2 regions of the Clostridium subterminale genome follow, and region 1 is predicted to be linked to the other one. Evidence: predicted binding sites of a transcription regulator. Region 1 holds the regulator's gene; the other holds the start of a gene.
The links. Region 1 encodes LexA, which represses DNA repair genes until DNA is damaged. Its sites were predicted from a motif close to CNAACANNTGTTNG; they were not measured.
Positions count from the first base shown of each region.

Region 2: the regulator LexA is predicted to act here: its motif matches at 11,273-11,286, upstream of recA (recombinase RecA).

Region 1 covers NZ_BAAACI010000001.1:345,908-362,119, forward strand. Annotated here, with positions in the region: gene ABDZ93_RS01890 (DEAD/DEAH box helicase) at 1-1,226, opposite strand, end outside; gene lexA (transcriptional repressor LexA) at 1,341-1,949, shown strand; gene ABDZ93_RS01900 (methionine gamma-lyase family protein) at 2,026-3,309, opposite strand; gene miaA (tRNA (adenosine(37)-N6)-dimethylallyltransferase MiaA) at 3,430-4,371, opposite strand; gene mutL (DNA mismatch repair endonuclease MutL) at 4,390-6,243, opposite strand; gene mutS (DNA mismatch repair protein MutS) at 6,277-8,892, opposite strand; gene miaB (tRNA (N6-isopentenyl adenosine(37)-C2)-methylthiotransferase MiaB) at 8,940-10,298, opposite strand; gene ABDZ93_RS01925 (hypothetical protein) at 10,514-10,684, opposite strand; gene ABDZ93_RS01930 (iron-sulfur cluster assembly accessory protein) at 10,853-11,011, opposite strand; gene ABDZ93_RS20180 (iron-sulfur cluster assembly accessory protein) at 11,072-11,182, opposite strand; gene ABDZ93_RS01935 (HesB-like protein) at 11,404-11,733, opposite strand; gene ABDZ93_RS01940 (DEAD/DEAH box helicase family protein) at 11,928-12,494, opposite strand; gene asnB (asparagine synthase (glutamine-hydrolyzing)) at 12,802-14,667, shown strand; gene ABDZ93_RS01950 (hypothetical protein) at 14,725-15,198, opposite strand; gene ABDZ93_RS01955 (SPFH domain-containing protein) at 15,386-16,212, opposite strand, start outside.
Region 2 covers NZ_BAAACI010000001.1:848,042-864,253, reverse strand. Annotated here, with positions in the region: gene truB (tRNA pseudouridine(55) synthase TruB) at 1-289, shown strand, start outside; gene ABDZ93_RS04390 (bifunctional riboflavin kinase/FAD synthetase) at 301-1,266, shown strand; gene rpsO (30S ribosomal protein S15) at 1,419-1,682, shown strand; gene ABDZ93_RS04380 (polyribonucleotide nucleotidyltransferase) at 1,790-3,898, shown strand; gene ABDZ93_RS04375 (YlmC/YmxH family sporulation protein) at 4,135-4,410, shown strand; gene dapG (aspartate kinase) at 4,424-5,611, shown strand; gene ABDZ93_RS04365 (ClpP family protease) at 5,665-6,492, shown strand; gene ABDZ93_RS04360 (FtsK/SpoIIIE family DNA translocase) at 6,662-8,968, shown strand; gene rimO (30S ribosomal protein S12 methylthiotransferase RimO) at 9,048-10,367, shown strand; gene pgsA (CDP-diacylglycerol--glycerol-3-phosphate 3-phosphatidyltransferase) at 10,613-11,155, shown strand; gene recA (recombinase RecA) at 11,320-12,354, shown strand; gene rny (ribonuclease Y) at 12,769-14,322, shown strand; gene ABDZ93_RS04335 (stage V sporulation protein S) at 14,527-14,787, shown strand; gene ABDZ93_RS04330 (pyridoxal phosphate-dependent aminotransferase) at 15,168-16,212, shown strand, end outside.

The sequences.
Region 1 (16,212 bases):
ATATTCTTCCTAGGTTTAGATGACTTCTTAGATGTTTTTGATGTTTTAGCTGAAGATGCATTACTTTTTTTATAGTTTTTTACTACAGCAGCGACGTCCTCTATATTTCCGTGAGATATAGTTTTTTCAGTAAGATTAAAATTTAGTTTTGTACTATAAGATTTTAACTGTGCTATCTCCTTAGGGGAAATAATAGATATAACTGTGCCACTTTTATCTCCTCGAGCGGTTCTACCACTTCTATGAACATAGGTATTCATATCTTCTGGTAAGTCTACATTGAATATATGAGTAACATCTTCTATATCTAATCCCCTTGCTGATAAGTCAGAAGACACTAACAGATTTATACGCTCTGCTTTAAAGTCTAGCATGGTTTTTTGCCTCTGATTTTTAACAAAACTACCATGTATTCCATCTACATTTAATCCATGATATTTTAACTTAGAAGTTAATATTTCTATTTCTTCACTTTTATTAATAAAAGTAATGGCTTTTTTAGGTTTTATACTTGCCATTAACTTTCTAAGGATAAGTATTTTATCTCTTCTATCACAAACTATATAAAAATTGTTTATGTTAGGGTTTATAGTTGTATCATTGTTACACTTTATCATTTCATGAGATTTCATTAAACTTTCGCCTATATTTAAAGCTTCCTCCGTTAAAGTTGCAGAAGTCATTACTAATTGTCTATCTCTAAGTGTAGTTTTTATAACATCCTTCACCATATTTAAATTATTTTTATCTAAAAGTTTGTCACACTCATCAATTACTATAGTTTTAACTGTATGAGCACTTATTTTTTTCATTTTTATAAGTTCTAGTATTCTTCCAGGAGACCCTATTACAAATTGAGGTTTATCCTTTAATTTTTCAACCTGCCTTTTTATATTTACATCTCCCATGATAACAGTAGATTTTATATCCAAAGCTGATTTATCTGCTAAAGTATTTAAAACTTCATTTACTTGAAGGGCTAATTCATGAGTAGGAACTAACACTATAAATTGATTCTCTCTTTTTTCATAATTAATTCTTTCAATTAGAGGTAACAAGTAAGCCAATGTTTTACCACTACCTGTTTCGCTTTGCATTATAACATCTATATTTGCTGATATTTTAGGAATTGATAATTCTTGTATCGGAGTTGGCTTAGTTATTTTTAATTTCTCCAACGCCTTTATTATTTCTGCATTTATATTTAGTTCTAAAAAATTTTTCATTTTTTCATCTCCAGTTTTTATTTAAATTTCCTAGAATAATCTTCCTTAATGGGAACAAAAGTTTGATATTCTTCACTCATTATGGTATAATTATCTAGATTGAGAGGTGTTTTCATGATTGATATTAAAAGTGGTAAACAATCAGAAATTTATGAGTTTATTAAAAATCAAGTTAATACTAAAGGGTATCCACCTTCAGTTAGAGAAATTTGTGAAGCTGTAAATTTAAGTTCAACATCTACAGTTCATGGTCATCTTACTAGACTTGAGAAAAAAGGATTAATAAGACGTGACCCAACTAAACCAAGGGCAATAGAATTATTACAAGAACCTCATAATAAAAAAGAGATGATTGATATTCCTATTATAGGTAAAGTTACAGCTGGAATACCTATACTTGCCCAAGAAAGTATAGAAGATTATCTAACTATACCCCTTGATTTTGTAAACAGTACAAATGAATTATTTATACTGAAAGTCCAAGGAGACAGTATGATAGAAGCTGGAATACATGATAAAGACTTAGCTATAATAGAAAAAACTTCTATTGCTTCTAACGGTGATATTATAGTTGCTTTAATAGAAAATGAAGCCACTATAAAAAGATTTTTTAAAGAAGATGGGCATATTAGATTACAACCAGAAAACTCTACTATGGAGCCAATAATTGTAGATAATTGCAAAATCTTAGGTAAACTTTCAGGAATTTATAGAAAATATTAAGAAGCTATTATAGCTTCTTAATATTTTTTTATATAATAATATAGATTTATTATATACCTATTAATTTAACTCATAGTTAAGATAATATTCTAGATATAGCCATTAAAACTCCTACTTTACCATGATCAAAGGTCAATCCACCTTGAAGATATGCTATATATGGCTCTCTTATTGGAGCATCAGCAGAAAGTTCTATTGAAGAACCTTGTATAAATGCACCTGCAGCCATAATAACTTCATCTTCATAGCCAGGCATAGCCCAAGGTTCACACTCTACAAAGGAATCTATTGGAGAACCAGCTTGAATTCCCTTGCAAAAATGAATTAATTTATCCTTATCATTAAATTTAACAGCTTGTATGATATCACTTCTCTTAGTGTCATATTTCGGCAATACATCAAATCCTAGAAGTTCCATTACCCTTGAACAGAATATAGCTGTCTTTACAGCTTCTACAGCTACATGGGGAGCTAAAAATAATCCTTGATATAAGCTTCTCATAACGCCAAAGGTAGAACCACACTCTCCCCCTATCCCTGGTATGGTCAATCTATAAGCTGCTTGAGTTACATAGACTTCTTTACCTGCTATATAACCACCTGTTGGAGCAATTCCTCCACCAATGTTTTTAATTAAAGATCCAGCTATAAGGTCAGCTCCTACATCTGTTGGCTCAATAGTATCTATAAATTCGCCATAACAGTTATCTACAAAGCAAATTACTTCTGGATTAATATCTTTAATTGCCTTTATTATTTCACCTATTTCATCTACTAACAGTGCATTTCTCCAACCGTATCCTGTAGATCTTTGAATATGTACTAACTTTATACTTAAATCTTTTCTTAAAACTCTTTGTACTTCCTCAACATTAACTTTACCTGCACTTGTTAACTCTAGTTGATTATAGTTTACCCCATATTCCTTTAAAGATCCTATGTTTACATCCTTAGTTATTCCTATAATGTTATGTAAAGTATCATAAGGTGAACCACATATACTAAGCATTGTATCTCCTGGGCGTAAGTTACCAAATAAAGCACATCCAATAGCATGAGTTCCATTTACAAAGTGTGGACGCACTAGGGCAGCTTCTGTGTTAAATACTCTAGCAAAAACCTTATCTAAAGTATCTCTACCAACATCCCCATAACCATATCCACTGGAATTAGTAAAATGCATATCACTAACTCTTTCAGCTTGCAAAGCATTAAGAACTTTTAATTGATTATATTCGCGAATATCATCCATCATAGAAAATTGATCTTGAATATCCTTTAAGGCCTGTTCTGATACTTTAAAAACCCCTTCATTTATTTTAAAGTTATTTATTAAAAACTTTTTAGTTTTTTCTATCATAAAAAATCGCTCCTTAAACATAAAATAACATTCTAATACTAACATAGCTATGAATATTAAGCAAATAATTCCTTAATATTCATAGCTATCACCATATCTTATATAATGTTTAAAATTAATCTAGTCTATATATTTTATCTCTTTAAAATCATTAATAATAAATTTTGCTATATCCTCGTCATTAGAAAAATCGTCCTTATCTACCCACTTAACTCTTGGGTCTTTTCTAAACCAGGTAAGTTGACGTTTAGCATAATTTCTACTAAATTGCTTTATATTTTCTATAGCCTTATCTTTAGAAACTTCACCATGAAGATATTGTAATAGTTCTTTATAACCTATTCCCTTCATAGATTGCATATCTGTATTATATCCTTCTTTTTCTAACCTTATTACCTCTTCTAAAAGACCAGCTTCTATCATTAAGTCAACACGATGATTAATTCTTTCATAAAGCTTTTCTCTATTCATATTTAACACATAGTAATAAACTTTATAAGGTATATTAAAAATTTCATCATTTTTAGCTGCTTCAGATATAGGTATTCCAGTTACCTTATATACCTCTAAAGCTCTAATTACCCTTTTAAGGTCATTGGGATATAGTTTATTATAACTAACTTCATCAACCTCTTTTAACATCTCATGAACATAATCTACTCCCTTTTCTAAGGCTAGTTGTTCTAATTCTTTACGATAAGCTTCATCTTTATTAGTTTCTGCAAAACTATAATTATAAATAAGAGAATTAATATAAAGCCCAGTTCCACCTACTAACATTGGAAGATGATTTGCACTACTTATTTCTTCAATACTTTCCTTTGCCAAGTTACTAAACTCTGCTACACTGAAGCTTTCGCTAGGATCTAAAAAATCTATTAGATGATGCTTAACACCATTCATCTCCTCTGATGATATTTTAGCAGATCCAATATCCATCTTCTTATATATCTGCATGGAATCAGCAGATATTATTTCCCCATTAAGTTCTTTGGCAATATCAATTGAGATCTTTGTTTTACCAATACCAGTAGGTCCTGCTAATATAAATAAATCTTTCATAGCTTTAACCCCTTCATACTAAATTCTTTTAAAACTTTTTTCTATTTCCTTTAATGAGTATTTAATTATAGTAGGCCTACCATGAGGGCAAGTAAATGGCTCATCTATATATCTTAACTCTTCAAGGAGTGATAAAATCTCTACATCGGATAGCTTATCATTGGCTTTTACAGCTGCTTTACAAGCAATAGATGCTATTTTATCATATTTTACATCTATTGCTAAACCACTACCCATAGATTTTATATTATCTATCATATCATGGAATAAATTGTTTATATGAGGTTTCCCTAAAAGCAAGGGAACTTCTCTCACTAACACGTCATTATCTCCAAAACCTTCAACTACAAATCCTGCATTTGAAAAAATATCTTCATTATCTTTATAAATGGCATATTCATCAAAGGCTAATGGAATGATTATAGGTACAGCTAAAATCTGACTTACCACATTAAGATTACCTATATTTTTTCTATACTGTTCAAATAATATCTTCTCATGAGCAGCATGCTGATCAATTAAATACAATTCATCTAAATATTCACCAATTATATAACTATTAAAACACTGTCCTATGAGTTTAATTGGTGGAAACTTAGGTATTCTCGATATTTCCTTACTAGAATATATGTTAGATTCTTTAGGTTCAACTTGATTTTCTATAGGAATTTCTCTTATATAAGAAGGATTGTCATTATAGTTTACTTCTTTATTAAAAGCAGAATCCTTATTATAATTTAAATTATTGTCTTTATTAGTATATTGATTATCATTTAAATACCCCATTTGACTAGGTTCTGGATGAGTATAACTTATGTATGATTTATCCTCTTGAACCATAGACGAATCTTCTATTTCTTCTGGTATAATAAAACTCTTCTTTAAGCTTTCTTTTAATGCACTATGAACCCCATCAAATATTGTTTTAAATAAGACTCTTTCCTCTAAAAACTTAATTTCATTTTTAGTTGGATGTACATTCGGATCTATAAACTCTGGAAATATATCAATGTATATAGCAAAGAAGGGAAATTTATTTACCATAATAAAGGATTTAAATGCATTCTCTACAGCTGCAGTTATTAGAGAGCTTTTTATAAGTCTCTTGTTTACAAAGATGCTTTGTCTATTTCTGCTACCCCTACTAATAGTCTCTTTTCCAATAAATCCATATACAGATAAAATATCGCTATGATTTTCTATTGGTATTACATTTTCATATACTTCTTTTCCGTATAAAATTCTAAGGGTCTTATCCAGTTCATCTTCACTAAAAGTCCTGAGGGTTTGCTTTCCATCATTAATTAATGTAATGGAAGTCTTATAATTTCCTAGGGCTAGCTTTAATACTAAGTCATTTATTATAGATTTTTCTCTTTGAGGTGATTTTAAGAATTTTTGTCTTGCTGGAGTATTGAAGAATAGATCTTTAACTTCAATTTCCGTTCCCAAATTACAACCTATGTCTTTCTCATAGATTACTTTTCCACCTTCAATATAAATCTCTCTACCATAATCAAAAGCTTCCATCCTTGATTTTAGTCTAACCTTTGAAACAGCAGCTATACTAGCAAGAGCTTCTCCACGAAATCCAAAAGATTGAATATCATAAATATCTTCTACGGAACTTATCTTACTAGTACCATGGGGCATAAAAGCTTTTTTTATATCTTCAGGATGAATACCACTTCCATCATCTGTGATTCTTATAAGTTTATTTCCACTGTCTTCTATTTCAATAGTTATATTTTTGCTGTCAGCATCAAGGCTGTTTTCCATTAATTCTTTAACTACAGAACTAGCTCTTTCAACAACCTCTCCTGCTGCAATTTTATTGGCAGTGTTTTCAGATAATAAATTGATTCTTCTCATAATACACCCACCTTAAATAATTATTTTATCCCTTTATATATTCTTAGCTTTTTTTATAATATCATATAATTTATTAAATCCATCCATAGGTGTAAGATTAAGTACATCTATAGACTTAATTTCTTCAATTAGGTTTTGCATAGCAACATCTTCAAAGGCTATTTGCTGGGTTAAACAAATTTCTTTTTCTACTTTATCTGTAGATGAGATTACAGTTTTAGCTTCTTCTTTGATTATATCTTTTGAAGAGCCATCTTCTAAAGTCTCTAAAATTTCTCTTGCTCTAGAAATTACTGCTGAAGGTAACCCTGCTAACTTAGCAACCTCTATACCATAAGATTCATCTGCTCCACCCTTTATAATTTTACGTAAGAATATAATATTATTATCTACTTTTTTTGCTGAAATAGAGTAGTTTTTTACTCCCGGAATTTCACCTTCTAGCTTAGTCAACTCATGATAATGAGTAGCAAATAGAGTTTTACACTTAATATTTGAATTTTCACATATATACTCTATAACTGCCCAAGCAATGCTGAGTCCATCGTAAGTACTAGTACCTCTACCAACTTCATCAAGAAGTACTAAACTCTTATTGGTAGCATTATTAAGAATATTTGATACTTCCCACATTTCTACCATGAAGGTACTCTTACCACCAGCTAAATCGTCAGAAGCTCCTATTCTAGTAAATATTTTATCACAAATAGAAACATTTGCTTCTTTAGCAGGAACAAAACTTCCCATTTGAGCTAATAGTGTAATTAATGCCACCTGTCTCATATATGTAGACTTACCAGCCATATTAGGACCAGTAATTAACATAAGTCTATTATCTTGAAGATCTAAGGTAGTATCATTAGATATAAAACTATTTGCCTTTGTAATGACTTCTACAACTGGGTGTCTCCCCTCTTCAATTTCTATGATACCATCCGTGTTAATTACAGGTTTAACATAATTGTTTTCTCTAGCAACCATAGCTAAAGCCCAAATACAGTCAATTTCTGATATGAGCTTAGCCGTATTTTTCATTCTATCTATATTTTCTTCCAATTTCTCTCTAACTTCTGTAAATATAGAATATTCAAGAGCTATTAATTTCTCTTCCGCTCCTAGAATTTTATCTTCCATCTCCTTAAGCTCAGGAGTTATATATCTTTCAGCATTAGATAATGTTTGTTTTCTAATATATCTTCCTTCTGGTACTGAGGAAAGGTTAGATTTTGTAACTTCAATATAGTATCCAAAAACCTTATTATAAGAAATCTTAAGGGATTTTATGCCTGTAGCTATTCTCTCTTCATTTTCTAAATTGGCGAGCCAAAGCTTTCCACTAGTTTTACTTTCTCTTAATTCATCTACTAAGGAATTATATCCCGTTTTAATAATATTACCTTCCTTAACAGACAAAGAAGGTTCATCCATAATAGAACTTTCAAGGAAAGTCCAAATATCTCGTAGTTCATCTAAGTTAGAATGAATCTCCTTCATTAACGGACTTGTAAGATTAGATATAATTTCTTTAATTCTTGGAACTTTAGCAATGGAATGCTTTAATGATATAAGCTCCTTAGCATTTATTGCAGTAGAACTTATTTTACCAACTAATCTTTCAATGTCATAAATACTATTTAAAGCTTCCTTTAAATCTTCCATTAATATTATATCCTTAGTAAACTCTTCAATAGCATCTTGCCTATTTAAAATATCTTCCTTAATAATTAAAGGCTCTTCTAACCACTTTCTAATTCTTCTTCCACCCATAGATGTATTAGTTTTATCCATAACCCATAAAAGAGTTCCTGTTTTTCCCTTATCTCTTAGATTCTCCACAAGCTCAAGGTTTCTCCTTGAATTCACATCTATGGTCATATATGTGCAAATATCATATACTTCTATATTGTTTATATGAATTAAAGAAACCTTTTGAGTTTCTTTTATATATCTAATTAATCCATTACAAGTTCTAATTAATATATCTGATAATTTATCTATTTCTAAGTTTGGAAACTGTTCTTTTAGTTCTTCATCTTCTAAATTAAAATTATCATCTTGGAAGTGAGATATATAAAAGGATGTTCTACTTGTAATTTCATCTATAATCTCTTCGTCAAAGTTTTCTGTAATAATTATCTCTCGAGGATTAAATTTGCATAATTCATCTATAATCACATTAATATTATATTTAAATTCAGTAGTATAGAAGTCCCCTGTAGACACATCACAAAAGGCCAGCGCAATTTCATTTTCCTTCACATATAAACTGGCTGTATAACTATTTTTACTCTCATCTAAATAAGAAGCTTCTGTATAAGTTCCTGGGGTATAAATTTTAACTACATCACGCTTTACGATTCCTTTAGCCACTGCAGGATCTTCTACCTGTTCACATATTGCCACTTTAAATCCTTTTGATATTAAAGCTCCAATATAATTCTTAGCTGCGTGAAAAGGAATTCCACACATAGGAGCTCTTTCTTCAAGACCGCAATCTCTTCCAGTTAGTGTTAATTCTAACTCCTTTGATGCAATTTTAGCATCATCAAAGAACATTTCATAGAAATCACCTAGTCTGAAGAATAAGATACATTCTTTATATTTATCTTTAACTTGAAAATATTGTTGCATCATTGGAGTTAACGCCATATATATCTCTCCTTCATAATTATTTAAAAAAAGCGACAAAGTCGCTTTTATACTTCTTCTCCTATTAATGAAAAAGAATTTGCTTTTGTGATTTTAACATTAACTAATTTACCTATATTTTCTTTATTACCAGTAAAATTAACTAACTTACTTGTTCTTGTTCTTCCAGCTAGCTTTGTATCATCACTTTTACTTTCACCTTCTACAAGAACTTCAACTACTTTTCCATCATAAAGCTTATTTTTCTTAGCAGAAATTTCATTAACCACTTCAACTAGTCTATTAAATCTCTCTTTTTTAACTTTTTCATCTACTTGATCAAACATTAAATCTGCAGGAGTACCACCTCTTCTAGAATATAAGAATGTAAAGGCAGAATCATATTCCACTTCTTTTACTAAGCTTAAAGTATCTTCAAAATCCTCCTCAGTTTCTCCTGGAAAACCTACAATTATATCTGTAGTTAGTGCTACATTCGGAATTCTTTCCTTGATTTTTCTAATTGATTCTAAATATTGCTCTCTAGTATAATGTCTATTCATTTTCTTCAATATTCTTGATGATCCAGATTGTACTGGAAGATGGATAGATTCACATAATTTGTCTCCTACTGCAATTACATCAATTACTTCATCACTTAAATCCTTTGGATGAGAAGTCATAAATTTCACTCTCTCAATACCATCTACTTCATTTATTCTTCTTAAAAGTTCTGCAAAATTAATATTTTCTTCCAAACCCTTACCATAAGAATTAACATTTTGTCCAAGAAGAGTAATTTCTTTGTATCCTTCTTTAACCATACTTTCTATTTCTTTAATTATTTCAGCAGAGTTTCTACTTCTTTCACGTCCTCTTACATGTGGAACTATACAATAAGTACAGAAGTTGTTACAACCATACATTATTGTAACGAAGCCTTTTATAGTACTTGCTCTATCAATAGGCGCTCCTTCTATTATATCTGCTTCTTTATCCCAAATTTCTACTATTGGTCTTTCCCCACCTAAAACTCTTCCAAGATACTCTGTAAACTTATAGGCATTATGAGTTCCTATAATTATATCTACAAAAGGAAACTTACTTATTATTTTATCTGCCATTCCCTCCTGTTGCATCATGCAACCTGTAACTGCAATAACCTTACTAGGGTTTTCTTTTTTAAATTTTTTTAAAGCTCCAAGGTTTCCATCTACCTTTTGCTCAGCATTTTCTCTAACACAACAAGTATTGAAGATTATTATATCAGCTTCTTCTTTAGAGTTAGTTCTTATATATCCTAATGGTTTTAATCCACCAGATAATTTTTCGGAGTCCTCTTCATTCATTTGACAACCCCATGTTTCTATATAGTATTTTAAATTTTTATTTAGGCCATATATATCAATCTTATTAATTTCGTTCATTTACTATTTTCCTCCGTTTTTCCTATTGAATTTCTATAGTATTATAGCATATAAAAGATATAAAAAGAAAGTCTAGTTAAGTAATGATTAATCCTTTAAGTGGTAATCATAAACATAACAAAAGCACTTACTCTTAATTTAAGTAAGTGCTTATTATTCCTTTTTAATTTAAATTGTATTAATGGTATTAATTTTATTTTCATTCACACATCATTTTACCATTTTCCATCATAGCTAATTGGTTTAGATTTCTTATCAGAAGTTTTAGCTCTTCCTTGAAGCTCTGGTACTGGATGAACTTCATTTTTAGGAAAGTGATTATGCTTGTTACTTTCTGTACCATGTGAATCTTTTGGATCTGGTCTTCTCATTCCTGCTTTTGCCATAATAGTTCCCTCCTACTTATTTGTCACCATTAGTTTAAACAATATAAGAAGTTTTATACTCAACTATGTTTTCTATAGATAGAAATAAGTATATAAAAAAATAAAAAGTACAATGCTAAATAAAGTTAACATTGCACTTTTACTTTTAAATTAGATTTTGTTTATGCATTAGCCGCAGCTGCTACAACTTGAACATCCGCCACCTTCAGCTTGCTTTTCAGGCTCTATAGAGAATCCACCTCTACCATTCTCTTCACCTGAACGAATAGTAAGAGCTCCAAATTGTTCACTTACAGATTTATCTACTAAAAATGTAAGTCCTTCCACAACTTCCGTGTTATCAGTATCTTTTTTTTCATCTAAAACTAGATTAAATGTTGGGCCACCTCATCCCATACCTGCAAAATGAATTCTTACTGTATCTGCTGTAACTTCATTATCTTTTAAAAATTGTAAGAACTCAACGGTAGCTTTATCACTTATTTTAACTGTTGACATAATTTTTACCTCTTTTCCTTTTCAGTTTTATAGATACACCAATATTGTGCCAATGAATCTACATATTTATTACACTAATAAATATTACTATGAATGTCAATTGTATTTACCATTGGATTTACTAATAGATTTTATTTGAAATAAATATACATACTAAAAAAGTGCAATATTAAACAAGTTTAATACTGCACTTTCAGTAGTATGATTAATAACTTTTAAATTTAACCGCAGCTTGTGCAACCAGCACAACCTCCACCTTCTGGTTTTATTTCTGGCTCTATAGAGAATCCACCTCTACCATTTTCATCTGCACAAAGAATTGTCAGTTCACCAAATTGCTCAGTAACTCCTTTATCAACTAAAAATGTAAGTCCTTCAACAACTTCTATGTTATCACTATCTTTTTTCTCGTCTAAAACTAAATTAAACACAGCACCACTACAACCCATACCTGCAAAATGAATTCTTACTGTATCTGCTGTAACCTCATTATCTTTTAAAAATTGTAAGAATTCAGTAGTAGCTTTATCACTTATATTTACTATTGACATACTTTTACCTCATTTCTATATATAATAACTATTATTTAGATATAACTAAATCTTTATGACATTAAACACAATTAATTATCAATGTCATTTATAATTATATAATATCATAGCATTTATGCGTGTCAATAGATTGGTTTATCACTTTTTTCTATAGAACTTTATTAACTATAAGGGAATGTAATGGCTAAATTTTTCTATACTGTATTACTCTCTATTTGAAAGGATTCTATTGGTAAAATTTCATTTCCAAACATCCTATAATCATGGTATTTATAAGAGGCTCTCATAACGTCTTCAGTAATAGTTTTTCCTCTATTTACATAATCTAAAAAGTCATAGCATGTTAATATATTTATATGTTCTTCTTCACATATATTAGATAAAGCTTTAATAAATTCTTCAAATATTGTATTACATGTGTTATTTAATATCTTAGCACCATCTATTATAAAGTCCCCTCCCCAAAATCCTGAATTCGAAGCTTTTGCTTTAAGTTCTCTAAGAAACTTTGATATCATCGTAGAATTTATATTTTCATTATACGAAGACATTAATACATTACTCATCCTAATATTTTCTATCATTGATCTTTCATTTGAATCTAAATTATTAGTAAGTAATTTATATATATCTTCATCTACATAAAGATAAACATAATTATTATTTTCTATTTGCTGTTTTATGTATTTATATAGATTAATTACTAAATGATCCTCCCCATAATAATAAAAACAGATATTTTTACCACAATAATTACTCATAATTTCTCTCCCCTTAATTAGTACCATATTAATTCTATTAGTATTATTCTATAATAACATTTATTTACCTTTATTTTCCATTTATTATTTATCTGATTGTTTTTACATTTTATTACAATCGTTTTGAAGTCTTTATCCTCGTCGAAAAGTTATTCAACTTATATAACTTTTCATGTAGAAATATGGTATACTATGTGGTAGAAATAAAAGTTAGGTACTACTAATTATATAATAATGAATATATTGATTAAGATAGATATATATTGTAAAATATTTTTATGTGTATAAACACTAAGGAGGATTATCGATGTGCGGATTTGTAACGTATTTTAGCAATTCTAAAATACTAGAAGAAAAGAAAGAAACTCTTCGTGAAATGAGAGAAATTATTAAACATAGAGGACCAACTCAAGATGGAGAGTATATGGACGAAAATGTTTATTTAGGCTTTAAAAGACTAAGTATTCTAGATTTGGCTAATGGAATTCAACCCTACTCTTATAAAGATGAATTAGAAATAGTTTTTAATGGAGAAATTTATAATTATATATCTTTAAGAGATGAATTAATAAAAGAAGGCTATAGCTTTACTACTAACTCAGAGGTAGAAGTAATAGCTACATTATATACTCACTTAGGAGATAAGTTTGTTGAGAAGCTTAGAGGAATGTTCTCATTTATTATTTGGGATAGAAAGAAAAAAATATTCTTAGGTGGAAGAGATCCCTTTGGAATAAAGCCATTTTATTATACAGAAAATGAAACTGGACTTTATGTAGCTTCTGAGCTTAAGAGTTTTCATGCTAATCCTGATAGCGATTGTGTTGATATTGATAACGGGGCACTTCATGACTATCTTACATTTCAATTTGTACCAGAGCCTAAAACTTTACTAAAGGATATAAAAGTTTTAAAACCAGGTCATATTATAAAGAAAGAATTAGGTAAAACTCATGAAATAAGCTGTTATTATTCAATTAAGTTTAACCCTACTCAAGGACCCAAAGACGAAAAGATGGAAGAAATTCGTAAGGTCATAGAAGATTCTGTTGAATTACATATGCAATCTGAGGTGCCTGTTGCGTCTTTCTTATCAGGTGGAATTGATTCTACTGTTGTAACTGCTTTAGCTAAAAAGCACATGCCAGACTTAAAAACTTTTACCATAGGTTTTGATAGAAATGGATATAGTGAAATTGATTTAGCTAGAGAATCAGCAGATAAACTAGGTTTAGAAAATATAAGTAAGATAGTTTCTTATGAAGAATTTGCCAATGAATTGCCTAAGATAATTTGGCATATGGATGAACCTGTAGCAGACCCTGCAGCAATACCACTTTATTTTATTGCTAAAGAAGCTGCTAAACATGTTACGGTTATTCTATCTGGTGAAGGTGCTGATGAGGTATTTGGTGGGTATACTATTTACCATGAGCCTAATTCATTAAAAATGTTTGACTATGTACCTGGCTTCTTAAAGAAAGCTTTAAAATCAGGTGCATCCCATATACCAGAAGGAACAAGAGGAAAAAGCTTTATTGATAGAGGTTGTACTCCAATGAGAGAACGTTATGTGGGTAATGCAAAAATCTTTTTAGATGCTGAAAAAGAAGGAATACTTAATAAATATGATTCAAAATATACTATTAAGAGAGCTATGAATGATATTTATGATAGAGCAGCTCAGTATGACCCAATCACTCAAATGCAATTTGTAGATTTTAATACATGGCTTACAGGTGATATTCTTGTTAAAGCTGATAGAATGACTATGGCTCACTCTTTAGAGCTTAGAGTACCATTCCTAGATAAAGAAGTATTTAAAGTTGCTTCAAAGCTTACTGCTGATGAAAAAATCAATGGTCATGTGACAAAATACTTATTAAGAGAGTCTTTTAAATCAGATTTACCATTCTTAACTGCTCTAGATAGAAAGAAACTTGGATACCCCGTTCCAATAAGATTATGGCTTAAGGATGAACTTTATCAGTGGGCCATAGATATAATAAAAAATAGTAATGCTGATGAGTTTATAAATAAAGAAGCTGCTATTAAATTAGTAGAAGATCATAGAAAAGGTCCATTTGACCTAAGTCGAAAGATCTGGACTATACTTATTTTCTTAATTTGGCATAAAGTTTATATAGAGAAAGAAACTCCATTTTTAGATTAAAATTATAGAAGTTGGCTTAAAATTAAGCCAACTTCTTTTTATTATCTATATCATAATTTAATTAACTACATTTATATTTTTATCTTTTAACCATTGTAATAGATGATTAATCAAAAATTCATCTCTAAATGTATAAAACTCATCAAGCTTATTTTTATCAATTAAAACCCTATTAAAAGTTAATAACGGATTTGACCAATCTACTTTATTATAGATTTCATCTTTCTCATTAGAACTTAAGGTATTTAAATATTTTTTCATAGCATCAATTAATATATCATCACTAATTAAAGGCATGTATATATAGCTGTCACTATAATTCATTATAATATCTTCTGTTTCTTTAGCCAATTCCTTTTCCCAACTTTCAAGTTTAGTAAATTTTGATTCATCTTTTAATGCTTCTATAATGCTTTGAGGAATATAAGAAAATTCTCCATCATTTAAGTTTAAATAACATTCACCTTCCCCTCTTGTTTCTGATAAACTCAGCTCTAACATTAAGTCTAAATCAATGTTTAAATTATTCATGAAAATTTCACCTACCCTTTTAATTATATATTTATACAAACTTTCTCATTTCATTGTATTAAGAGTATATGCTAATATAAGATTTTTTACAATATTTATTTAATAATTTCAACATTTTAATATGAATATTGTAATTATTTTTGTATAAAATAAAGCATTAGGATATAACCTAATGCTTTGTAGTGTACTATTTATTGTTTTTTAGCATTTCTCCTATAGCTGCTATACTTCCAAGTGAAGATAGTGTTTCATTTGGTAGTATAAGCTTATTAGCTGGATTATTAGCCATTTCTTTAAGTGCTTCAACTTGTTTTAAAGCTATAACAGTTTCATTGGTTCCAGATTGAATAATAGCTTCATTTACTTTTCTTATAGCTTCCGCTTCTGCTTCTGCAATTTTGGCAATTGCGTTAGCTTTACCTTCTGCTTCAAGTAATTGAGATTCTTTTAACCCTTCTGCCCTTCTAATATTAGCTTCTTTTTCTGCTTCTGCACCAAGGATTTGTCCTCTCTTTTCTCCTTCAGCCTTTTCAATTTGTGATTGCCTTAAACCTTCTGCTTGAAGAATCATTGCCCTCTTATCTCTTTCAGCTTTCATTTGCTTTTCCATAGCCTGTTGAATTTCAGAAGGTGGAACAATATTTTTAATTTCTACAGATAATATCTTAATTCCATAAGCATCAGTTACATTATCAACAATTTGTAGTAACTTTGAATTGATGAGGTCTCTTCCTGCTAATACTTCATCTAAACTCATATCACCTAATATGTTTCTCATATTAGTTATAGTAGAATACATTATACCTTGAACATAGTTTTCTATGTTATAAACAGCATCCTTTGCATTTAGAACTTGGTAGAATATAACATTATCTACAGAAATATTAACATTATCTTTTGTTATTACATTCTGTGGTGCAATATCAAGTATTTGTTGTTTAACAGATACCTTCTTTCTGATAAAATCCACAAAAGGAATTGTAAAGTGCCAACCTGGCTCTAAAATTTTATAAA
Region 2 (16,212 bases), 500 kb from region 1:
CACAGGTCCTTTTAACATAGAAAGCAGCGTGGAGCTAAAAGACTTAACAGAGGAAAATATAGATAATTATATTATTTCCTTAGATGAGGTATTTAATAAGTTTCCTAAACTTGTAGTTAATGAAAAGTTTGAAAGGCTAATATTAAATGGAGTAACTATAAATGATAGAACTCTTTTAAATAGAATTGAAAAGTTTTGCAAATATGCAGTATACAACAATTCTAATAAACTTATAGGAATTGGCTCAGAAAGCGATTCGGGATTTAAGTTAATAAAACTTTTTCTTTAGGGGATATATTTATGAAAATTATAGAAGACAATTTTAATGAAATACTTAAAACACCTAGTATAATTGTACTGGGAAGTTTTGATGGTATACATAGTGGTCATAGAGAATTAATTAATAGTGCTAAGCAATTAGCAGAAAAGATTAAATTAACTCAAAACATAAAGGATATAAAAGTTATGGTATGTACCTTTAAAAATCATCCTTTATCTGTGATTAATAAGGAGATTTGTCCAAAACTAATTATGAGCAATGAAGAGAAAACTATTTTATTTGAAAAGCTTCAAGTGAATATATTAAATTTTATAGAATTTAATAAGGAATTCATGTCAATTTCACCAGAACAATTCATAAATAATTTAAAGAAGCATTATAATGCTAAAGGTATAGTAGTTGGTTTTAATTATCGTTTTGGATATAAAAATTTAGGTGATGTAGAGATCTTTAAAAAATATAGTGAAATCTTAGACTATGAGCTTTTCGTAGTGGAACCTATAACTTCAGATGGAGAAGTGGTAAGTAGTTCTGCCATTAGGCATAATCTTCAAGAGGGGAATATAGAGAAAGCTAATAAGTTTCTTGGTAGACCATTTATGTTAAGTGGAAATATAATTAAGGGAAAGCAAATAGGAAGAACCATGGGATTTCCTACTGTAAACTTAAATTATGATAAAAAGTTTATAGTACCTAAGGGTGGAGTTTATGGAACTATTGTAGAGTATAAAAATAGCTTTTATAAAGCCATAACTAATATTGGGTATAATCCTACCCTAGAAGGTAATAAATTAAGTATTGAGACTAATATTTTAGAATTTGATAAAAATATATATGGAGAAGAAATTAAACTATATTTTATAGAAAAAATAAGAGAAGAAAAAAAGTTTGGTTCCATTGATGAACTAAAGAATCAACTATCTAAGGATAAAAATTATGTAAATAGTAAGGATTATTCTTTATATGTAGATAAAATTTATAGTTAACTAATTTTTACAAATTTTTATAATTTAATTAGTTTTCTATTTACAAAATAAATTTAGTTTGATATAATTTCATATGAACCTTATGCTATGTATTCTGAATGCCAACGGGGTACATGGCATATGGCGATTTAACTATTGGAGGTGCATACAATATGGAAAAGGCAAGAAAACAAGAAATAATGCAACAATTTGCAAGAACAGAAGGAGATACTGGTTCTCCAGAAGTACAAATAGCATTATTAACAGAAAGAATTAAGGAATTAACTGAGCATTTAAAAGTTCACAAAAAAGACCACCACTCAAGAAGAGGTCTTTTAATGATGGTTGGACAAAGAAAAGGACTTTTAAGCTACTTAAAGAAGCAAGATATCGAAAGATACCGTGTTATAATTGCTAAATTAGGAATTAGAAAATAATTAAGAGCGGCAAAGCCGCTCTATTATTTTAATTAAATAGCAAAAAAAAGATAATAATAAGTATATATCTATATATATATTTTTAATAACCGAAAGGAGGAGATTAAATGACAAATACGTTAAGTACTTCTGTAGCAGGAAGAGAAATGAAGATAGAAATCGGCAAAATTGGAATGTTATCTGATTGTGCTATGTTTATTAGTTATGGAGAGACTGTAATCCTTGTAAATGTAAATGCATCTGAAGAACCAAGACAAGGAATAGACTTTTTCCCACTAAGTGTAGAATATGAAGAAAGACTATATGCAGTAGGTAAAATTCCAGGAGGATTTTTAAAGAGAGAGGGAAGACCGTCAGAAAAAGCTATACTAAATTGTAGAGCTATAGATAGACCTATAAGACCTCTATTCCCAAAAGGATATAGAAATGATGTTCAAGTGGTTTGTACAGTATTATCTGTTGATCAAGATAATTCTCCAGAAATATTAGCTATGAATGCTGCTTCAATAGCATTACTTTTATCAAGCATACCATTTACTGACGCTGTAGCTACAGTATCAATTGGATTAATCGATGGAAAGTTTGTAGTTAACCCTACATCCAAAGAAAGAGAATTAAGTTCAATGCAATTAACTGTATGTGCTACTAAAGAAAGAGTTATGATGATAGAAGCTGGTGGAGATGAAATTCCAGAAGAAACTATGATTGAAGCTATAGACTTTGGATTTAATGAATGTCAATCTATCATAGCATTCCAAGAAGAGGCTAGAGCTAAATTTGGAAAAGTTAAACCTGAGCCAGTACTATACAAGGTGGATGCAGAAATTCAAAGTGAAGTAAAAAACTTTGCTTTTGATATGTTAAAAGAAGCTATGTATATCACTGATAAGGATGAAAGAAATCTTAAAGTAAGTGAAATTAAGGCTAAAATAAATGAAGAGTTTTCTGAAAAGTATCCAGAGGGCGGAAGTGACATAGGAGAAGTTGTTTACAATATTCAAAAGGAAATTGTAAGAAACATGTTACTTAGAGATAAGAGAAGACCTGATGGAAGAGGATTTAATCAAATTAGATCTATAGCTTGTGAAACTGGACTCCTTCCAAGAACTCATGGTACAGGATTATTTACAAGAGGATTAACTCAAGTAATGACTGTAGCTACATTAGGAGCTCTAGGTGATGTTCAAATCATAGATGGTATTGGAGAAGAAGACTTCAAGAGATATATGCATCACTACAATTTCCCAGCATACAGTGTTGGAGAAGTAAAACCACTTAGAGGACCAGGAAGAAGAGAAATAGGACACGGTGCTTTAGCTGAAAGAGCATTAGAACCACTAATTCCTTCTATAGAAGAATTCCCATATGCTATAAGACTTGTTTCAGAAGTTTTAAGTTCTAATGGATCTACATCTCAGGCAAGTGTATGTGGAAGTACATTAGCATTACTTGATGCCGGAGTTCCAATAAAGAGACCAGCAGCAGGAATTGCCATGGGACTTATAACTAGCGAAGATTTAAGTGAAGAAGCTGTAATTACAGATATTCAAGGAATCGAAGACTTCTTTGGAGATATGGACTTTAAAGTAGCTGGTACAGAAAAAGGAATAACTTCAATTCAAGTTGATACAAAAATAAAAGGATTATCTAAGTATTGCATAAGAACAGCTATAGAAGATGCTAGAACAGCTAGATTATTCATCTTAGATAAAATAAATGAATGCATAGCTGAGCCAAGAGCTGAGTTATCTCAATATGCTCCAAGAATGTACACTATAAACATAAAACCAGACAAAATTAGAGATATTATAGGACCTGGTGGAAAAACTATTAAGAAAATAATAGCAGATACAGGGGTTAAGATAGATACTAATGATGATGGTAAGATAGTTATAATGTCTACTGATAGTGAAAGTGCTAATGAAGCATTAAGAATTATAAAAGAAATCACTAAGGAAGTTGAAGTTGGCGAAATATACTTAGGTAAAGTTACTAAGATTATGGCTTTTGGTGCTTTTGTAGAAGTACTTCCAGGTAAAGAAGGCTTAGTACACATATCTAAATTAGCTAACGAAAGAGTAAACAAAGTAGAAGATATCGTAGCTATTGGGGATGAAATACTTGTAAAAGTAACAGAAATCGATTCTCAAGGAAGAGTAAATCTTTCTAGAAAAGATGCGTTAAAAGATAGTGAAGAGTCTAAAACTGAAGAGTAGATAGAAGTTAAAATAAAAAGGTAAAATGCCTTTTTATTTTTTTTATATTGGTGTTTATTATGGTAATAATTCCTCTACATAGAAATATTTTTACTGTAAAACATAAGAACATACTAGTGTATAATTTCATAAAGTATAATATAATTGTATTAAGTTTCGTTAATTTACTCATAAATGTGTAATAGAAAACATATTAATCATAGTAATTTATAAAATTATGTATGGGGTGATATGTGATGGAAGAAAAATATAGATATTTAAGTGAGATGGAACGATATGAAATTATAAATATTAATGATGGAGATAAGTATAGTGTCCTAGGCAATAATGATATAGTTATAAATGAGAATGGAGAACTAAAGCTACTATTACTTGGAGATGGAAAGTCTAGTAAGATGTTTTTTAGAAATAATGAAATGCTGGAAGTTTCATGGGATTACGTAAAGAAGATAGGTTCTAAAACTATAATCATCGATGTTGATGGGGAAACACTAAGAAAATCCCATATATAACATGGAGGTAAGTATGGATATAGTTGTTCAGAAATTTGGTGGTACATCAGTATCTAGTGAAGATAATAGAAGATTAGTTGCAAAAAAGATTAAAAATGCTATAAAGGATAGGTATAAACCTGTAGTAGTAGTATCAGCTATGGGCAGAAAAGGTTCTCCTTATGCAACAGATACATTACTATCTTTAGTTAGTGAAGAATTTAAGATAAATAATCCAAGGGGCTTAGATTTACTTTTGTCTTGTGGAGAAACTTTAAGTACAGTAGTAATGTGTAATGATTTATTAAGAGAAGGCATAGAGGCAGTTCCACTTATGGGGGGAGAAGCAGGTATAAAGACTGATAATAACTTCAATAACGCCTCCATTTTAAATGTTGATCCAAGGAGTGTACTAAAGGTATTAGAAGATGGTAAAATACCGGTAGTAGCAGGTTTTCAAGGTATAAGTGAAGAAGGTAGCATTACTACCATAGGAAGAGGTGGAAGTGACGTTACAGCAGCAATTTTAGGAGCAGCATTAAAGGCAAAGGAAGTTCAAATATATACAGATGTTGATGGTATAATGACAGCAGATCCAAGAATAGTTTCTAAGGCCTCATTAATAGAGAGTATAAGCTATGACGAAGTATTCCAATTTGCTGATCAAGGGGCTAAAGTAATACATCCTAGAGCAGTTGAAATATCTAGAAAATATAATATTCCATTAGTAATAAAAAATACTCTTAGCAATTGTGCAGGAACAACTATTTCTTCCTATGGGGAGGATAATGAAAGAATTATCACTGGAATTACTCATATGAGTAATAGAGTTCAAATAAGAGTTAATGGTGGGTCAAAGGAACACTGCAACAATATATTCCATATTTTAGCTAAAGAAGGAATAAGTATTGATTTGATAAGCGTATTCATTAAAGATAAAATATTCACTATAAGTGATGCAGACTTAGAAAAGTTCAAAAATATAGCAGCTAACTTTGAAATTACTTATCAGTACACAGAAAATTGTAGCAAAATATCTATAATAGGTTCAAAAATGAGAGGAATACCTGGAGTTATGTCTAGAATTCTAAAAGCTTTAGAAGAAGGTAATGTAGATATTCTTCAAACAGCTGATTCTCATACAACTATTTGGTGTCTTGTAGAAAGTAGTAAAGTTAAAGATGCTATAAATTTACTTCATAATGAATTTAAATTAGGATAGTATATAAACACCTCTTAATGCACAGAATAAGAAACATTAGGAGGTGTTTTTCCATGGATAATGAAGAGAAAAATAAAAAATATAAGGAAGACAAAGATACTAAACACAAAAAGAATAATAAAAGTAAAGTTATAATAAATGAAGAAAATGAAGATGAACAAAATGAAGAGGATAACTCTAGAGGACTAAGTAAGGAAGTTGCAAATCTTAAAGAAGTAGGGGTCATGTCTGTAGCTAAGGCTGATGACAGGATTCAAGTTATACCTATAGTAGGTCAAGTTGAAGGTCATAATATTTCTGGTAACCAGACTAAGTCTACTAAATATGAGTTAATCATTCCCCAGTTAATAGCTATTGAAAGAGATGATAATGTAAAAGGTATACTTATAGTATTAAACACGGCAGGAGGCGATGTGGAAGCAGGATTAGCTATTGCAGAAATGATAACTAGTCTTAGTAAGCCTACAGTATCCATAGTAATAGGTGGAGGACATTCTATCGGAGTTCCGTTAGCTACTGCATCAGATTATTCATTTATAACTCCTTCAGCTACAATGATAGTTCATCCTGTAAGAATGAATGGATTTGTTATAGGAGTGCCTCAAACATTTGAATACTTTAGAAAGATGCAGGAGCGAATAGTTGAATTTGTAGTTAGGACTTCTCAAATTAATTCAGATGAATTTAGAAATCTTATGAGTCAAACTGATGAGTTACTAAATGATATAGGAACTATATTGATAGGCGACCAAGCTGTAGAATGTGGACTTATTGATGAAGTAGGTGGAATTAGAGAAGCTTTAGATAAATTAGAAGAGTTAATAAAACAAGGAGAAACAAAAGAACAGGGAGAAATTTCAGAAGAAAATAGTAATAAATAAACAGATAAAATATTAGCTTTTAAGCATTAAGTTGTCAGCAAAAGTATGTTGACAACTTTTTATTTATAAAAAAATTTGAAATGTAGGTGGATTTCAATGTACAATATATTGAGATGGATAAATGGAAATTATTTTCATGAATCTTAGGAAAAGTTTTGGAGGAGATACTATGGCTAGAGGAAAAGAACCTTTAAAAAAGAAAAACAGTAGTAAAAAGAAGACTGTTAAAAATAATAGTTCAAAAGATAATATAGCTAAAAAAGATAGAATTTTTGATTTTAATGGAATTATACTGATAACCTTAGGCGTTTTAATATTTTTAGCTTTGTTATCAGCTATGTTTTCGGATCCAACCTCTTTGGCTGGATCAATGGGAGTATTTATTAATAGAATTTTTATAGGATTGCTTGGAATAGGTGCCTATGCTTTACCTTTTGTACTTTTATATATGGGAATAAGCTATATAAAAATAGATAAATATTTTAAAGTAAATAAAAAATCCGTTGGAATTTTAATGTTTTTAGTTACTACCATGATTTTTGTAGAACTTATAGTATTACCTGCTTACTATGTAAAAGGAAATATGGCAAGTGCTATTATAGATCAATTTAGATCTAAGTCTGTGCTTCATGGAGGTATTATATCTTTAGTAATTACGGTTCCTATAAGTTTACTTTTAGGAAAGATAGGTAGTTATATAGTTTTATTTGCGTTATATATAATATCTTTAGTTCTAATTAATAATATTACTATAAAAGAATTATTTACATTTGAAAAAGTAGAAAGTAAAAAAAGGACTAAGGATTTGAAAGCAACGAATATTGTAATAGATGAGCCTATGAAATATGTATCTGCAGATGGTAATACTATAGACAATAAAAGTAGTGAAGAATCAAAGATTAAAATCATAGATTTTATGAAGATTGATGAGGGAGATAATCAATTAGAAGGAAAAATGGAATCAATTGTAGAAGAACCTCATAAGGCAAAGGAAAATAAAAGTAACATAGAGGATGTAGATATTGACATTTCCTTTGGAGATGGAAATAAAATATATGCATATGAACATCCTTCACCAGAACTACTTCATAAAAATATAAATAGCATAGGAAAAAATGGTGATAAAAAAGAGCTTCTTAATAGTGCTAATAAACTTCAAGAAACTTTAGGAAGCTTTGGAGTTGAAGCTAAGGTAATACAGGTTACAAAAGGACCATCTGTAACTAGATTTGAATTACAACCTCATGTTGGAGTTAAGGTTAGTAAGATAGTTAATCTAGCTGATGACATAGCCCTAAATTTAGCAGCCTCAGGAGTTAGAATAGAGGCGCCAATACCAGGAAAGGCAGCAGTGGGTATAGAAGTACCTAATAAGGAGTTATCAGCTGTATTTTTGAGAGAAGTAATAGAAAGTGAAGAGTTTGCTGTTACTAAGAAAAATTTGGCATTTGCCCTTGGAAAGGATATTGCAGGAAATTGTGTAGTAGGAGATTTAACTAAGATGCCTCACCTTTTAATTGCAGGAGCTACAGGATCAGGGAAAAGTGTATGTATTAATACTCTTTTAATAAGCTTATTATATAAATATACACCCCAAGAGGTTAAATTACTTTTAATAGACCCTAAAGTGGTAGAACTAAATATATACAATGGAATACCACACCTATTAATTCCAGTAGTTACAGAGCCTAAAAAAGCTGCAGGAGCATTAAATTGGGCAGTTAATGAAATGACTAGAAGATATAAGCTCTTTGCAGATAATAACGTAAGAAATATTGAAGGATATAACGATTTTGTAGAAAAGGGAATAATAGAAGAAAAACTTCCATGGATAGTAATAATAATTGATGAGTTGGCAGACTTAATGATGGTATGTCCAAATGATGTGGAGGAATATATAGGTAGACTTGCTCAAATGGCTAGGGCGGCAGGAATGCATCTAGTAATAGCAACACAAAGGCCATCTGTAGATGTAATAACAGGAGTAATTAAAGCTAATATACCATCTAGAATATCCTTTGCAGTTTCAAGTCAAATAGACTCAAGAACTATTCTAGATTCTTCAGGAGCTGAGAAGCTTCTAGGTAAAGGGGATATGCTATATTATCCTGTGGGAGAATCTAAGCCACTTAGAATTCAAGGTGCCTTTGTGTCTGAGGAAGAAGTAGAGACTGTAGTAGAATTTATTCGTAATGGATTAAAGGAATTAGAGTATAAAAAAGAAATTATGGATGAGATAGAAAATAGTGTATCTAAATCTAAGGGGGGTGAAGACTGCGATGAGTTATTAGACGAAGCTATTAAAGTTGTATTAGAAGAAGGGCAAGCTTCAACATCCTTGTTGCAGAGAAGACTAAAAATAGGGTATAATAGAGCGGCTAGAATTATAGATGAAATGGAAGCAGAAGGGATTATATCTGGTCGTAATGGAAGTAAGCCAAGACAGGTTCTTGGAAGAGATGATACCATTAGATGATAATTTGTTAACCAAACTTTCATTGATTTTACAAAAGAAGAGGTCTTAAGTAATACAGAGATAACATAGGAGGATAAAGGTGGAAAAATTAAAATTTGGAGTAATAAATTTAGGTTGTGACAAGAATAGAATAGATGCAGAAATTATAATAAGTAATTTAAAAAGTAGGTATGAAGCAGTAGCAGATGAAAGACAGGCAGATATATTACTAGTAAACACCTGTGGATTTATAGAAACTTCTAAGCAAGAATCTATAGATACCATATTAGAAATGGCAAAGTACAAGAAAGATAAGTGTAGCGTACTAATAGCTACTGGGTGCTTAACTCAAAGATATGGTAGTGAGCTTTTAGAACTTATGCCAGAATTAGATATAATTTTAGGTGTAAATGATTATGACAAGTTACTTGAATGTATTGAAAAATCCATGGCAACTGGAGAAAAGAGCTGTATTACAACCTATAGTGATACTAATATAAATATAGGAAAAAGGCAGGTTACCACAGGAGGAACTACTGCTTATATAAGAATATCTGAAGGGTGTAACAATATTTGCGCCTACTGTGCAATTCCTAAAATAAGAGGAAAATATAGAAGTAGAGATATGGAAGATATCCTTAAAGAAGCTAAGGAATTAGCTTTAAATGGGTATAAGGAGTTAATTATAGTAGCACAAGATACTACTAATTATGGTGTAGATATATATGGAGAAAAAACTCTACACATACTTTTAAGAGAACTAGGTAAAATAAAAAGTATAAAATGGATAAGACTTCTTTATTGTTATGCAGAAGAGTTAACTGATGAAGTTATAAATGAAATAGCTATAAATGATAAGGTATGTAAGTATATAGATATTCCTATACAACATATTAGTGATGATATTTTAAAATCAATGAAAAGAAAAGGCAGAAAGAAAATAATTACTGAAAATATCAAAAAGCTTAGAGATACAGTTCCTAATATAACTATAAGAACTACTCTTATAGTAGGATTTCCAGGAGAAACAGAAGAAAACTTCTTAGAATTATTAAATTTTGTGAGAGAGACTAAGTTTGATAAGCTAGGAGTATTTACTTATTCTCAAGAGGAAGGAACTGTGGCTGCAGAAATGGAAGGTCAAATAGAAGAAGATGTTAAAGAAGAAAGACTTCACTCCATAATGATGGCTCAGCAAAGTATATCAACAGAAATAAATAAAAATAAAATAGGTAGCACCTATGATGTATTAATCGAAAGTAAAGAAAAAGGAACATATTGTGGAAGAAGTTATGAAATGGCTCCAGAAATTGACGGAGAAGTTTATGTAAAATCTAATAAATTAAGTATAGGTGATTTTGTTAAGGTTAAAATAAAAGATGCACTAGAGTATGATTTAATAGGAGAAATCGCTAAATAATTTTTAGTTTTTTATATTTATAATAAAAATATTAATTAATAATAGAGAGACAACTTTTTAAAGTTAAATTAATATTAATAAACTAAATAATTTTAAGATTTTATTGTATAATATTTGTATAAGATAAAATAATTTATAATTACTAATAGTAAGAATTTATTTTTAGTTCTTTACAATAAGATTTGAGTTTTATTTAGCTAAAATGATTATAGATTGTTAAATTTCAGGAGTAGGAGATGTTAATGATGAATCTTGCAAATAAGCTTACGGTATTAAGAATAATATTAGTTCCTATATTCTTAATATGTGCAATGGTTAATACCACCACAGCTAATATTATTGCTTTATCAATATTTATAGTAGCTTCAGTAACAGATAAATTAGATGGCTACATAGCGAGAAGCAGAAATCAGATAACTAATTTTGGGAAATTCATGGATCCTCTAGCAGACAAGCTTTTAGTTACCTGTGCTTTAATACTTTTAGTTGAAAAAGGAATTATTGCAGCTTGGGTAGTAGTTGTAATAATTGCTAGGGAATTTATAGTATCTGGCTTGAGGACGTTAGCTGCTTCACAAGGAGTGGTAATAGCTGCAAGTAATTGGGGAAAGCTGAAAACTGTAATTCAGATGATAGCTATTATAATGGGGCTATTGTCTCTAGTATATAATCCAGAATGGCTTAATATTACAACACAAGTTACTATATACCTAGCAGCTGTTATTACTATAATATCTGGAGTGGATTATTTTGTTAAAGGAAAAGATATTATAAATATTAATGAATAATGTTTATAATTCTATAACTATGTCAAAAATGGTAAAGAGTTCCTTGAAAGAAATTTAAAGGAACTCTTTACTATAACACTTGACCTGATAAATTAAATAATATATAATAAGCATATAAGAACTATTGTTCGTAATGGAAGGATGTGAACCCTAAAGGGGAATTTATGAATAACGATAAATTAAAAGCATTAGAAGCGGCTATGGGTCAAATAGAAAAGCAATTTGGTAAAGGCTCAATAATGAAATTAGGGGAAGAAAGTACTTTGAATATAGACTGCATATCTACAGGATGTTTAGGCCTGGATATTGCACTGGGAATTGGTGGAGTTCCTAGAGGAAGAATAATTGAGATATTTGGACCAGAATCATCTGGTAAAACTACTGTAGCTTTACATATAGTTGCAGAGGCTCAAAAGAACGGTGGTTGTGCAGCGTACATAGATGCAGAACATGCCCTTGATCCAGTTTATGCAAAAGCATTAGGTGTAGACATAGATAATTTAATAGTATCTCAACCAGATACAGGAGAGCAGGCTCTTGAAATTACCGAAGCTTTAGTTAGATCCGGTGCAATAGATATAGTAGTTATAGACTCTGTTGCTGCCTTAGTTCCAAAGGCTGAAATTGAAGGTGAAATGGGAGATGCCCATGTAGGTCTTCAAGCTAGACTTATGTCTCAAGCTTTAAGAAAACTTACTGGTTCTATAAACAAATCAAAATGCTCTACTATATTTATAAACCAATTGAGAGAAAAAGTTGGAGTTATGTTTGGAAATCCAGAAACAACTCCAGGAGGAAGAGCTCTTAAATTCTATGCATCTGTAAGAATTGACGTAAGAAAGATAGATACTATTAAACAAGGAGAAACCTTCTTAGGAAATAGAACTAGAGCTAAGTTAACTAAGAATAAAGTTGCGCCACCATTTAAACAAGCAGAATTTGATATTATGTATGGTGAAGGAATATCTAGAGTTGGAGATGTATTAGATATTGGTGTTAAAGAAGAAATTGTACAAAAGAGTGGTGCTTGGTTTGCATACGGAGACGTAAGACTGGGTCAAGGTAGAGAAAATGCTAAAAACTTTTTTAAGGAAAACCCAGAAATTGCTAATGAAATCGAAAATAAAATAAGAGAAAAGTATTCTTTGCCGTTAAGTAACAATGCAGTAAAATTTGAGAATAAAGTAGAAGAAAATTAAAATTATCCTATTAAATAGATATAAAATATAATTATATATACAATAAAAAGATATATGAAGCTTTAAGTTAAAATATACACTTTGAGCTTTATATATCTTTTTTAATTAAAATTTAAAAGAATATGTATGAAATATATAAATAAATGTATAATTAAGATGTGTGATATTTTTATAGAAAAATTAAAGGTGATATTCTAATTAAAAATTTTTTTAAAAAGGTTGAAGTGAAGCCTAAGAGCTAGGTTGAGAGAATTTGTAGTATTTAGTAATAACCTTGACAATGATGTTAAAGTAATATAAAATGAATACAAATACTGGTTTAATATAAAAGGAATTGAATAGAATATGCACCTTTTCGAGCTTTCATTTTACTGCTAATATATGTCATAAAATAAGCAAAGGAGGTGTTGGAAAATGACTGAACCAAGTCAAATTATTTTAATAATAGCTATTGCGCTAGTTGTTTGTTTAGTCGCTATTTTTGTTTTTATTTATACAAGAAAGAATATATCTTTAGCTAACGTATCTAAATCAGAGGAAGACGCTAAAAAGATTTTAGGTGAAGCGCAAAAAGAAGCAGAATCTAAAAAGAAAGAAGCAATCCTTGAAGCTAAAGAAGAAGTTCATAGATTAAGAGCTGATTTTGATAAAGAATCCAGAGAAAGAAGAAATGAAATTCAGCGATTAGAAAGAAGGGTTCTTCAAAAAGAGGAAACTTTAGATAAGAAAACCCTATCAATAGAAAGAAAAGAAGAAGTATTATCTAAAAAACAACAAGAGGTTGAGACATTAGAATCAGGAATACAAGAGTTATATAATAGTGTAAGAGAAGAATTACAAAGAGTAGCAGGATTAACCTCAGAAGAAGCAAAGCAAATACTATTAGACGAAGTCAAAAAAGAAATTAAACATGAAACAGCAATAATGATTAAAGAAATTGAAGTTAAAGCTAAAGAAGAAGCCGATAAAAAGGCAAGAGAAATTATAACATATGCTATACAGAGATGTGCAGCAGACCATGTAGCTGAATCTACAGTACATGTTGTATCACTTCCTAACGATGAAATGAAGGGAAGGATTATAGGGCGTGAAGGTAGAAATATAAGAGCCCTTGAAACTTTAACTGGAGTTGATTTAATAATAGATGATACTCCGGAAGCTGTTATTCTTTCAGCTTTTGATCCTATTAGAAGAGAGGTAGCTAAGATTGCCTTAGAAAAACTAATAGTTGATGGAAGAATACACCCAGCAAGAATTGAGGAAATGGTTGAAAAAGCGAAAAAAGATGTTGAAAATGACATAAGAGAAGAGGGCGAGCAAGCCACCTTTGAAACTGGTATCCATGGATTACATGTGGAAATAATCAGACTTTTAGGAAGATTGAAATATAGAACTAGTTATGGTCAAAATGTATTAAAACATTCTATAGAAGTTTCATACTTAGCAGGCCTTATGGCATCAGAGCTTGGAATAGATCCTACCATGGCAAAAAGGTGTGGATTATTACATGATATCGGTAAAGCTGTAGACCATGAAGTAGAAGGACCACATGCACTAATTGGTGCTGAGTTAGCTAAAAAATGTCATGAATCTCCAATAGTTGTAAATGCTATTGCAGCTCATCATGGAGATGTAGAGTATCAATCTCTAGAAGCAGTACTAGTTCAAGCAGCAGATGCTATATCAGCAGCTAGACCAGGTGCTAGAAGAGAAACTCTAGAAGCCTATATAAAAAGATTAGAAAAATTAGAAGAAATCGCAAACTCATATGAATGTGTAGAAAAGTCATATGCAATTCAAGCCGGAAGAGAAATCAGAATTATGATTAAACCAGAAGATATTGATGATGCAGGTGCTATTGAAGTGGCTAGAGATATTGTCAAGAAGATAGAATCAGAACTAGAATATCCAGGTCAAATAAAGGTTAATGTTATCAGAGAAACAAGAGCAGTAGAATATGCAAAGTAAAATTAGGTAATGAAAAAAGTGAGTCTCCTATTTATTAGGAGGCTTTTATTTTTTTAGCTGTTATTTTAAGTAAAGTTTTAATTTGCAATAAACTAAAATTGTATTTTCAATAAAAGGAATTTTCAATTAAGTGTAGAAATAATATATAAGATTCTAATAATATTAATTTAATAAGTGATAAGTAGTAGTAGTAGGAGGTTTAATATGGAGGTATTAAAAGTTTCAGCAAGATCTAATCCTAATTCAGTAGCAGGGGCTCTAGCAGGTGTACTAAAACAAAGTAACGGAGCAGAAATTCAAGCTATAGGAGCAGGAGCGATCAATCAAGCAGTAAAGGCTGTAGCTATAGCTAGAGGATTTGTGGCACCTAGTGGAGTTGACTTAGTATGTATACCAGCATTTACGGATGTAGAAATCGATGGGGAAGAAAGAACTGCTATTAAATTAATAGTACAATCTAAATAAATAATTTTTAATTTATAAAGACATGAAATTAAAAATTTAGTTTCATGTCTTTATATTTGGAGTAAATAAGTTTATGATTTTTGGACAAATATTATTAAAAGTTAGTATGTAAAAATAAAAAATGCGAATAATAATAGTACGTTAAAATTACCGTATAATCTTTACACTATATAGAATAAGTGGTATTATACAGATATGAAGTTTATCTTTCATATGAAGCCATAATGCATTGAAAAATTCATTAGATGTAGAATATCCAACTCGTTTATTATATTTTTGAAAGTATAATAAAATGAAAAGGTTTAAATAATATTTCTTTTATTTGGATAGTTTTAATTATTTTATATTGTAAAGAATAAATATTAATGGGGGTAGTTATAATGATGCTATCAAAAAAAGCAATGGGAATTTCACCATCACTAACATTAGCAATTACAGCAAAGGCTAAAAAGATGAAAGCTGAGGGGATTGACGTTATAGGCTTCGGTGCAGGAGAGCCAGATTTTAATACTCCAAAAAATATTCAACAAGCTGCTATAAAGGCAATTGAAGCAGGCCAAACAAGATATACAGCAGCTTCAGGTATAATTGAATTAAAGGAAGCGGTTGTAAATAAGTTTAAAAAAGATAATAACTTAACTTATAAAACTTCTCAAATTATTATTTCCACAGGAGCTAAACAATGTTTAGCAAATATTTTTCAAGCTATATTGAATCCAGGAGATGAAGTTTTAATAGGTGCTCCATATTGGGTTAGTTATCCAGAACTTGTACAATTGGCTGATGGAGTTCCAACTTTTGTTGAAACAGAAGAAAGTAATTCTTTTAAATTAACAGTGGAAGCTTTGGAAAAAGCAGTAAATGAAAAAACTAAAGCTATGATACTAAATAGCCCTAATAATCCAACTGGAACAGCGTACACGAAAGAAGAGTTAGAAAAAATTGCAGCTTTTGCACAAAAACATGATATAATAATTATATCAGATGAAATATATGAAAAACTTTTATATGGAGAAAGTGGTCATATTTCTGTAGCAAGTTTATCTGAAGATGCCTATAATAGAACAATAGTAATAAATGGGGTTTCTAAAGCTTATGCTATGACTGGATGGAGAATTGGTTATGCAGCAACTAGTGAAAAGATAACTTCATTAATGTCAAACATACAAAGTCATACTACTTCAAATCCATGTTCAATATCTCAATATGCATCTGTAGAAGCTTTAAATGGAGATCAAAGTGAAGTTGAAAGAATGAAACAGGAATTTAAAAAGAGAAGAGATTTTATGGTAGATAGAATTAATTCTATAAATAACTTATCCTGCGTTAAGCCAGAAGGTGCATTCTACGTTATGGTAAACATATCAAAGGTATTAAATAAGGAAGTGGACGGTAAGATTATAAAAGATTCTCTTACATTCAGTG